Regions from separate parts of the Metapseudomonas lalkuanensis genome, predicted to be linked through region 1. Evidence: predicted binding sites of a transcription regulator. Region 1 holds the regulator's gene; the other holds the start of a gene.

Region 1 (4,210 bases):
ATGAGCGCTCCCTAAAAGCCTAGGCTGGATAGCAGATCGTCGACGTCGTCCTGTCCGGACACTACGTCCTCACGTATATCGGCATGGATCTGCGGACCTTCACCCCTGGAAGGATTTTTTTCTTGTTCCAGCTCTGCACGTAGCGCGGCGTGGTCGTGCTCGATGCCGGCGTAGCGATCCACCTGGCTGGCCATCAGCACCAGCTTGACGAGGTTGCTCTCCACCTCGGTGACCAGTTGGGTCACGCGCTTGATCACCTGGCCGGTAAGGTCCTGGTAGTCCTGCGCCAGCAGGATGTCGTTGAGCTTGCTCGACAGGGCATCGGTATCGCGCTGGCTGCGGGCAAGGAACTGCTCGATGCGGCGAGCCAGGTCGCGGAACCCGTCCGCGCCGATTTCCCGGCGCATGAAGCGGCCCCACTCCGCGCCCAGCTGCTGGGCTTCGTCGCTCAGGCCGTTGAGCAGCGGCGCGCTTTCCTCCACCAGGTCCATGGTGCGGTTGGCGGCCTTCTCGGTCATGTGCACCACGTAGGAAAGGCGATCGGTCGCGTCCGCGATCTGCGACATTTCCTGGGCGTGGGGCAGATGCGGGTCGATCTGGAAGTTGACGATGGCGTTGTGCAGCTCACGGGTGAGCTTGCCGACTTCCTGGTAGAGGCCGCGATCACGGACGTGATTGAGTTCGTGGATGAGTTGCACGGCGTCGGTGAAGTTGCCTTTCTCGAGACTTTCCACCAGTTCCCGCGCACGGTCTTTCAGGGTCGACTCGAAGTCTCCCAGCAGGTGTTCATTCTGGTCCATGGTGCCCCCGCGGCTGACATTCAGCCGTTGACCCGCTCGAAGATCTTCTCGATTTTTTCTTTCAGCACCTGGGCAGTGAAAGGCTTGACCACATAGCCGTTCACGCCGGCCTGGGCGGCCTCGATGATCTGGTCGCGCTTGGCCTCGGCAGTCACCATCAGGACCGGCAGGTGCTTCAGGCGCTCGTCGGCACGCACGGCGCGCAGCAGGTCGATGCCGGTCATTCCGGGCATGTTCCAGTCGGTCACGAGGAAATCGAAGTTGCCGCTGTGCAGCATCGGCAGGGCCGTGGTGCCGTCGTCGGCTTCGGCGGTATTGGTGAAACCCAAGTCGCGCAAGAGGTTCTTGATGATGCGTCTCATCGTCGAGAAATCGTCAACGATGAGGATTTTCATGTTCTTGTCCAAGTCGACCTCCGTACAGTCTCAAACGCCCCTCTTGCCGGGTGCGCCGTTCAAATCTGGAAGCGGTGTGCCGTTCAGCGTGCTCGCCATTCGCCAAGCCGTGCGCGCAAGCGTGCCGCGCACTGGCTATGCAACTGGCTGACCCGCGATTCGCTGACCCCCAGCACTTCACCGATTTCCTTCAAGTTCAGTTCTTCGTCGTAATACAGCGCCAGTACCAGGCGCTCACGCTCGGGCAGGTTCGCGATGGCATCGGCCAGCGCGGCCTGGAAGCGTTCGTCTTCCAGATCATGGGAAGGTGAAAATTGGGTGACACCGGCGTCCTCGCGCAGACCGCCCTGCTCGCCTTCCTGCAACAGGTCGTCGAAGCTGAACAGGCGGCTGCCCAAGGTGTCGCTCAGAATGCCGTAGTAGTCTTCGAGACTCAATCCAAGTTCGGCAGCAACTTCCTGATCTTTAGCGTCGCGTCCTGTTCTCGCCTCGATGGTGCGGATGGCCTCGCTCACCATGCGGGTATTGCGGTGCACCGAACGCGGCGCCCAGTCGCCCTTGCGGACTTCATCGAGCATGGCTCCGCGAATGCGGATACCGGCGTAGGTTTCGAAGCTGGCGCCCTTGCTGCCGTCGTATTTCTTCGAAGCTTCGAGCAAGCCGATCATCCCGGACTGCATCAGGTCTTCCACCTGTACGCTGGCTGGCAGGCGCGCGAGCAGGTGATAGGCGATGCGCTTGACCAGGGGGGCATAGCGCTCGATCAACTGATGTTGCGAATCCCTTGCCTGAGCCTTGCCGTACATACGCAGTCCAGTGGCGGGTGTCATACAGGGGTTTCCGCGGAGGGCTGCTTGACCAGCCGCTCGACGAAGAACTCCAGGTGGCCCCGCGGATTGGCCGGCAGCGGCCAGCTATCGACCTTCTGCGCGATGGCCTTGAAGGCCAGCGAGCACTTCGAACGCGGGAAGGCTTCATAGACCGCGCGCTGCTTCTGCACGGCCTTGCGCACCGACTCGTCGTACGGAACGGCGCCCACGTACTGCAGGGCGACGTCGAGGAAACGGTCGGTGACCTTGGTCAGCTTGGCGAACAGGTTGCGCCCTTCCTGCGGGCTGTGGGCCATGTTGGCCAGCACGCGGAAGCGGCTCATGCCGTAGTCGCGGTTGAGCAGTTTGATCAGTGCGTACGCGTCGGTGATCGACGTGGGTTCATCGCAGACGACCACTATCACTTCCTGGGCCGCACGGACGAAGCTGACCACCGAATCGCCAATGCCGGCGGCGGTGTCGATCACCAGTACGTCGAGGTTGTCGCTGATTTCGCTGAATGCCTGGATCAGGCCGGCGTGCTGCATGGGCGAAAGCTGCACCATGCTCTGGGTGCCGGAGGCGGCGGGGACGATGCGGATGCCCCCCGGCCCCTGCAACAGCACGTCGCGCAGGTCGCATTCGCCATTGATCACATCAGCCAGTGTGCGCTTGGCGGTGAGGCCGAGCAGGACGTCGACGTTGGCGAGTCCCAGGTCGGCGTCCAACAACATGACGCGGCGTCCGAGATCGGCCAATGCCAGCGAGAGGTTCACCGACACGTTGGTCTTGCCGACGCCACCCTTGCCGCCGGTCACCGCGATCACCTGTACGGGATGCATACTACCCATTTCAAATACCTTGCCTTAGGTCGACTGGGCCATTTGGCTGTCCAGCACCGCCCCTCTGGGCGGCTTACAAATTCTTCAACCGGCGCGCCGCGCCGGATTCTGATAGAGCCCGGCGAACAGGTCGGCCATGGCTTCTTCACTCGGGTCTTCCGGAGCCTGCAGGCTGACCGCACGGCTCACCAGCTGGTGGCTGCGGGGAACCTGCAGATCATCCGGGATTCGCGGGCCGTCGGCCAGATAGGCTACCGGGAGATGCTGGCCGATAGCCAGTCCCAAAACCTCACCCAGGCTGGCCGCTTCGTCCGCCTTGGTAATGATGCAACCGACCAGGCCGCAACGCTTGTAGCTGTGATAGGCCGCCTTGAGCACCTGGCTCTGGCTGGTAGCCGCCATCACCAGGTAATTCTTCGCGTTTATCGCCCGGCTGGCCAGCGCTTCGAGCTGCATGGTCAGGGCCGGATCGTTGATTGGCAGACCAGCGGTATCGATCAGCACCACGCGCTTGCGCGCCAGCGGAGCCACGGCCTGGGTCAGGGATTGGCCCGGATCGACCAGGGTCACCGGCACATTGAGGATGCGGCCAAGGGTCTTGATCTGCTCCTGGGCGCCGATGCGGAAACTGTCCATGCTCACCAGGGCGACGTTCTGCGCGCCGTACTTGAGCACGTAGCGGGCTGCCAGCTTGGCCAGGGTGGTGGTCTTGCCCATGCCGGCCGGGCCGACCAGGGCGATCACACCGCCCTCTTCCATCGGCTCGACCTGAGGAGTGCGGATGGCGTGGGCGAGATGCGCCAGGAGCATGCGCCAGGCCTGGCGCGGGTCGCTGACGTTGGCCACCTTGTCCAGCAGGGCGCGGGCCAGTTCGGCCGGCAGGCCCATGCGCTGCAGGCGGCGCCAGAGGCTGGCCTGCTGCGGACGGCGGTTCTGCATCTGGCTCCAGGCGATGGAGCCCAGCTGCACTTCGATCAGTTCACGCAGACCGCTCAGCTCGAAACGCATGGCGTCCAGGGCGGCCTGGTCCACGCCGGCAGATTTCGGCGCGCTGACCGTCTCCACCGGACGCGGCACGGCGCGCGGACGCTCGATAGCGGCGGCCAGGGCGGATTCCGGCAGTTCCGGTTCGATGGCGGTCAGCGGCTGGCCGGCGAACAATTGACGGTCCTTGCCGGCATCGGCGATGGCACGGGTCGTCAGTTCGGCCTGAGCCTGGGCGATGCGCGCCTGGGTCTTGCGCAGTTCGGCTTCAAGCGCCGGGTTCGGCTTGCTCGGGGCCGGCGCGGGCAGCGGGTAGTCCAGCGCCGCGGTCAGCTCGACACCGCCGGCAACCCGACGATTACCGATGATGGCGGCATCCG
Region 2 (4,210 bases), 1.6 Mb from region 1:
CCGTTGCCGTCATACAGCTCACGGTTACCGGACATGCTCAACTGCTGGAGGCTTTCCAGGCTGATGTCAAGGCCCATGACGCCGATGGTCTTGCCGTTCAATTGCAGCGGGAAGGCGATGCTGGTCATCAGCACCTGGCGGCCGCCGACGTTATCGAAGTAGGGGTCCAGCACGCAGGACTGACCGGTTTTCATCGGGCAGGTGTACCAGGCGTTGTAGGGTGCGCCGCTGGGGCCGGTGCTGCTGTCGGCGAGCAGCTCCTCGGTCATGGATTCCGATTCGAGCTTGCCGGGGGTGGGTTGAGCCCAATAAAGGGAGAAGCGGCCTTTGTCGTTGCTGCCGAGTTCGGCCTGGTCGACGAAGAGTTCGTCCTTGCCGTCCAGGGCGTTGGGTTCGAAGACCAGGTAGAGGCCGAGGATTTCCGGGTTGGCTTCCAGGCTGGTGCGGACTTGGCGGGTCAGGTCTTCACGCAGGTCGAAGGCGTCGAGGAAGCGCTTTTCCGCCTGTTCCTTGAGGAACAACACCTGGCGCGAGAAGCCCTTGCCGTACTGGTAGGTGTCCATGAAGTAGCGCTGGATGCGGATGGCCTGCAGCTCCGCGCGGGCCTGCAGGCGCAGGCGTGCGCTCTGGTCGAGCATCCGGCTGCTGTCGGCCTTCACCAGGCTGGCGCTGCGCTCGGACTGGTACAGGGACGAACCGACCAGCAGGGTCACGATGGCCAGCAGGCAGAGGCCGGCGAGCAGGGTGATTTTCCACTGGATGGACAGGCGATTGAACGGCATTGGGACTTCCTTCTGTCTCGTCGGAACTTCATTCGTTGTCGGCGCGAGCGGCGATTTCTTGACGCGAAGACGACGAATAGCCGTGCGGAATGCACGAGGGCGCAATTTGCAGGCAAGAATTATGCACACTACGCCCAATATTCCGAACGCTTTTGACAGCCGCCCCCGGTTTGGGCAAAGTGCGCGCTTTTTTTCGCGGCCGGCATGGCCTGCAAAGGTGGGGAGAGGCGATGAATGCGGTAGTGGCGGCGGTGGGGATCATGCTGGTCCTCAGCCTGTGCCGGGTCCATGTGGTGGTGGCCCTGATCATCGGCGCGCTGGTGGGTGGCCTGGTCGGCGGCCTGGGGATCGAAGGTTCCCTGTCGGCCTTCAACAAGGGCCTGGGTGGCGGCGCCACCGTGGCACTGTCCTACGCGCTATTGGGTGCATTCGCCGTGGCCATCGCGCGTTCCGGCCTGGCCCACGCGTTGGCGGACAAGGCCCTGGCACTGGTGGGCCGCCAGGAAGCCAACGGCGGCAATGCACTGAAATGGCTGCTGGTCGCCTTGTTGCTGTGCGTGGCGATTTCCTCGCAGAACATCCTGCCGATCCACATCGCCTTCATTCCATTGCTGGTTCCCCCTCTTCTCTATGTGCTGACGCGGCTGTCCATCGATCGCCGGCTGGTCGCCTGCGTGATCACCTTCGGCCTGATCACGCCCTACATGTTCCTGCCGGTGGGATTCGGCAACATTTTCCTGAACGAGATCCTGCTGGCGAATGTGGTGAAAAGTGGCGTCGACGTTACCGGTGTGAATGTCACCGAGGCGATGTTGATACCGGCGCTGGGCATGGTCGCCGGCCTGTTCATCGCAGTGTTCGTGAGCTATCGCGGCAAGCGCACCTATGACCTGGAGCGCATCGCCCAGGCCGAGCAGGTGAGCGTCGCCTACAACCCGATGAGCCTCGGCGTGGCCGGTGTGGCCATCCTGGTCGCGTTCGTGGTGCAGCTCTGGCTGGACTCGATGATCATCGGTGCGCTGCTGGGCTTCGTGATCTTCTCGCTGTCGGGCGTGGTGCGCTGGAAGGAAGCGGACGACCTGTTTACCGAGGGCATGAAGATGATGGCCATGATCGGCTTCATCATGATTGCCGCCTCGGGCTTCGCCGAGGTGATGCGCGAAACCGGCCAGGTAGCGACCCTGGTGGATGCTTCGGCCGGCTGGATCGGCCACAGCAAGCCGCTGGGGGCGCTGCTGATGCTGCTGGTGGGCCTGCTGGTGACCATGGGCATCGGTTCGTCCTTCTCCACCGTGCCGATCATCGCGGCCATCTTCGTGCCGCTGTGCGTGCAACTGGGCTTCAGCCCGCTGGCGATCGTCAGCATCGTCGGCACCGCAGGGGCCCTGGGCGACGCCGGGTCTCCCGCGTCCGACTCCACCCTGGGCCCGACCGCGGGCCTGAACGTGGATGGCCAGCACAACCATATCTGGGACACCGTGGTGCCCACTTTCCTGCATTACAACCTGCCGCTGCTGGCGTTTGGCTGGGCCGCTGCGATGGTCCTCTAGCGCGCGCCGGTACTGGCGTTCGCTTGATCATTTCGACTTTACAGTCGCTTAAGGTGCGCACGGGGTTGCCGATAAGACGGCAACCCCGTCTTGCTTTCCGGACCCCTGCTTTTCGAGGATTGCCCCGATGCGTTTGACCCTGAAGACCAAAGTCCTGCTGTTGGCCCTGGTGCCTGTGATCCTCTTCGCGCTGGTGCTGTCCGGCGCGGTGACCCAGGTGATCCACCGCCTGGCCGAAGACGAAGTGAAGAACACCCGCGAGCGCCTGATCGGCGAGAGCCGCGAAGAACTCAGGAGCTACATGCAGATCGCCCTGGGGTCGGTGCAGGCACTGTACGACGCTTCGGCCCAGGGCGACGCCGCCAGCCGCGACCAGGCCATCGCCATTCTGTCGAAGATCAAGTACGGCAAGGACGGCTATTTCTTCGGCTACGACTCCCAGGTGATTCGCCTGTTTCGCGGTGACAGCCCGGTAGATGTGGGCAAGAGTTTCACCGGCCGCAAGGACCCCAACGGCGTAGCCGTGAACGACCGCCTGGTGGCGGTGGCCAAGGACGGCTCCAACTACGTGGAGTACAGCTCCTCCCTACCGGGCAACGAGAGCGTGCTGGTACCCAAGTTGGCCTACAGCTACTACCTGCCCAAGTGGGACCTGGCCCTGGGCACTGCGGTGAACCTGGATGGCGTGGCGGCCCAGGTGGCGCAAGTGGAGCGAGAGATCGACGAGCGCGTGAGCACCATCGTGACCAGCGTGGTGGTGATCGCTGCCGTGCTGCTGGTGATCTTCGGCCTGGTTGGCCTGGGACTGGCCAATGCCCTGGTGCGCCCGTTGCAGCGGATCAGGGCCAACCTGGACGACATCGCCGCCGGCGAAGGCGACCTGACCCGCCGCCTGGTGGTCGACAGCCATGACGAGCTTGGCGAACTGGCGGGCTCCTTCAACCGCTTCGTCGAGAAGATCCATGGCCTGGTACGCCAGATCGTCGACATGACCGGCCAGCTCACGGCGCTGGTGGGGGAGGTGGCTGCGCAGGCACAGCGATCCGAGCAGGCCATGGATCGCCAGCGCCAGGAGACCGACCAGGTGGCGACCGCCATCAACGAGATGTCCGCCGCCGCGCATGAAGTGGCCAGGAGCGCGCAAGGCGCGGCCGAGGCGGCCCGGCAGACCGACCAGGAGGGCCAGGCCGCCAAGCAGGTGGTGGACGGCAGCATCACCCGCATTCATGCCCTGGTGGGCGATATCCGTAGCAGCGGCCTGTCCCTGGACAGCCTGCAGCAGGACGTGCAGTCCATCGTCAGCGTGCTTGGCGTGATCCGCTCCATCGCTGAACAGACCAACCTCCTGGCACTCAACGCGGCCATCGAAGCGGCGCGCGCCGGTGAGGCGGGCCGCGGCTTCGCCGTGGTGGCGGACGAGGTCCGCGCCCTGGCCAGCCGCACGCAGCAGAGCACCCAGGAAATCCAGGGCATGATCGATCGCCTGCAGCAGGGAACCCAGGACGCGGTGACCGCGATGCGCCGCTCCAGCGATGCCGGCGAAACCACCAGCAGCCAGGCCAACCAGGCAGGCGCCTCCCTGGATGCCATCGCCGGGCTGATCGGCACCATCAATGCCATGAACGCCCAGATCGCCAGCGCCGCCGAGGAGCAGACTGCGGTGGCCGAGGAGATCAACCGCAGCGTGCACCAGATCGCCGTGGCGGTGGACAGCGTGGCGGAGGAAACCCGCCAGGGTGCCGAGACCGCCCGCAGTCTTTCCCGGCTGGGCGACAGCCTGGGCGGGTTGGTGAGGCAGTTCAGGATCTGATGGTCATAACGGCCATCTGCAGTTCTGCCCGGTGCTTGGGGTGGACCGCGCTTCAACGGTCCACCATA

Evidence for each region. The regulator FliA, encoded in region 1, starts transcription of late flagellar genes. The targets are predictions, from matches to a motif close to CTAAAGTTTNNNNNNNNNNNGCCGNTAA.
Region 2: FXN65_RS15765 (methyl-accepting chemotaxis protein) is a predicted target of FliA. The motif match lies at 2,380-2,407, and genes of this name have one in related genera.

What each region holds. Positions count from the first base shown of each region.
Region 1 covers NZ_CP043311.1:1,794,923-1,799,132, reverse strand. The annotation lists gene FXN65_RS08480 (protein phosphatase CheZ) at 12-800, opposite strand; gene FXN65_RS08475 (chemotaxis response regulator CheY) at 821-1,195, opposite strand; gene fliA (RNA polymerase sigma factor FliA) at 1,279-2,025, opposite strand; gene fleN (flagellar synthesis regulator FleN) at 2,022-2,855, opposite strand; gene flhF (flagellar biosynthesis protein FlhF) at 2,931-4,210, opposite strand, start outside.
Region 2 covers NZ_CP043311.1:3,378,301-3,382,510, reverse strand. The annotation lists gene FXN65_RS15775 (methyl-accepting chemotaxis protein) at 1-782, opposite strand, end outside; gene FXN65_RS15770 (Na+/H+ antiporter family protein) at 1,013-2,332, shown strand; gene FXN65_RS15765 (methyl-accepting chemotaxis protein) at 2,460-4,142, shown strand.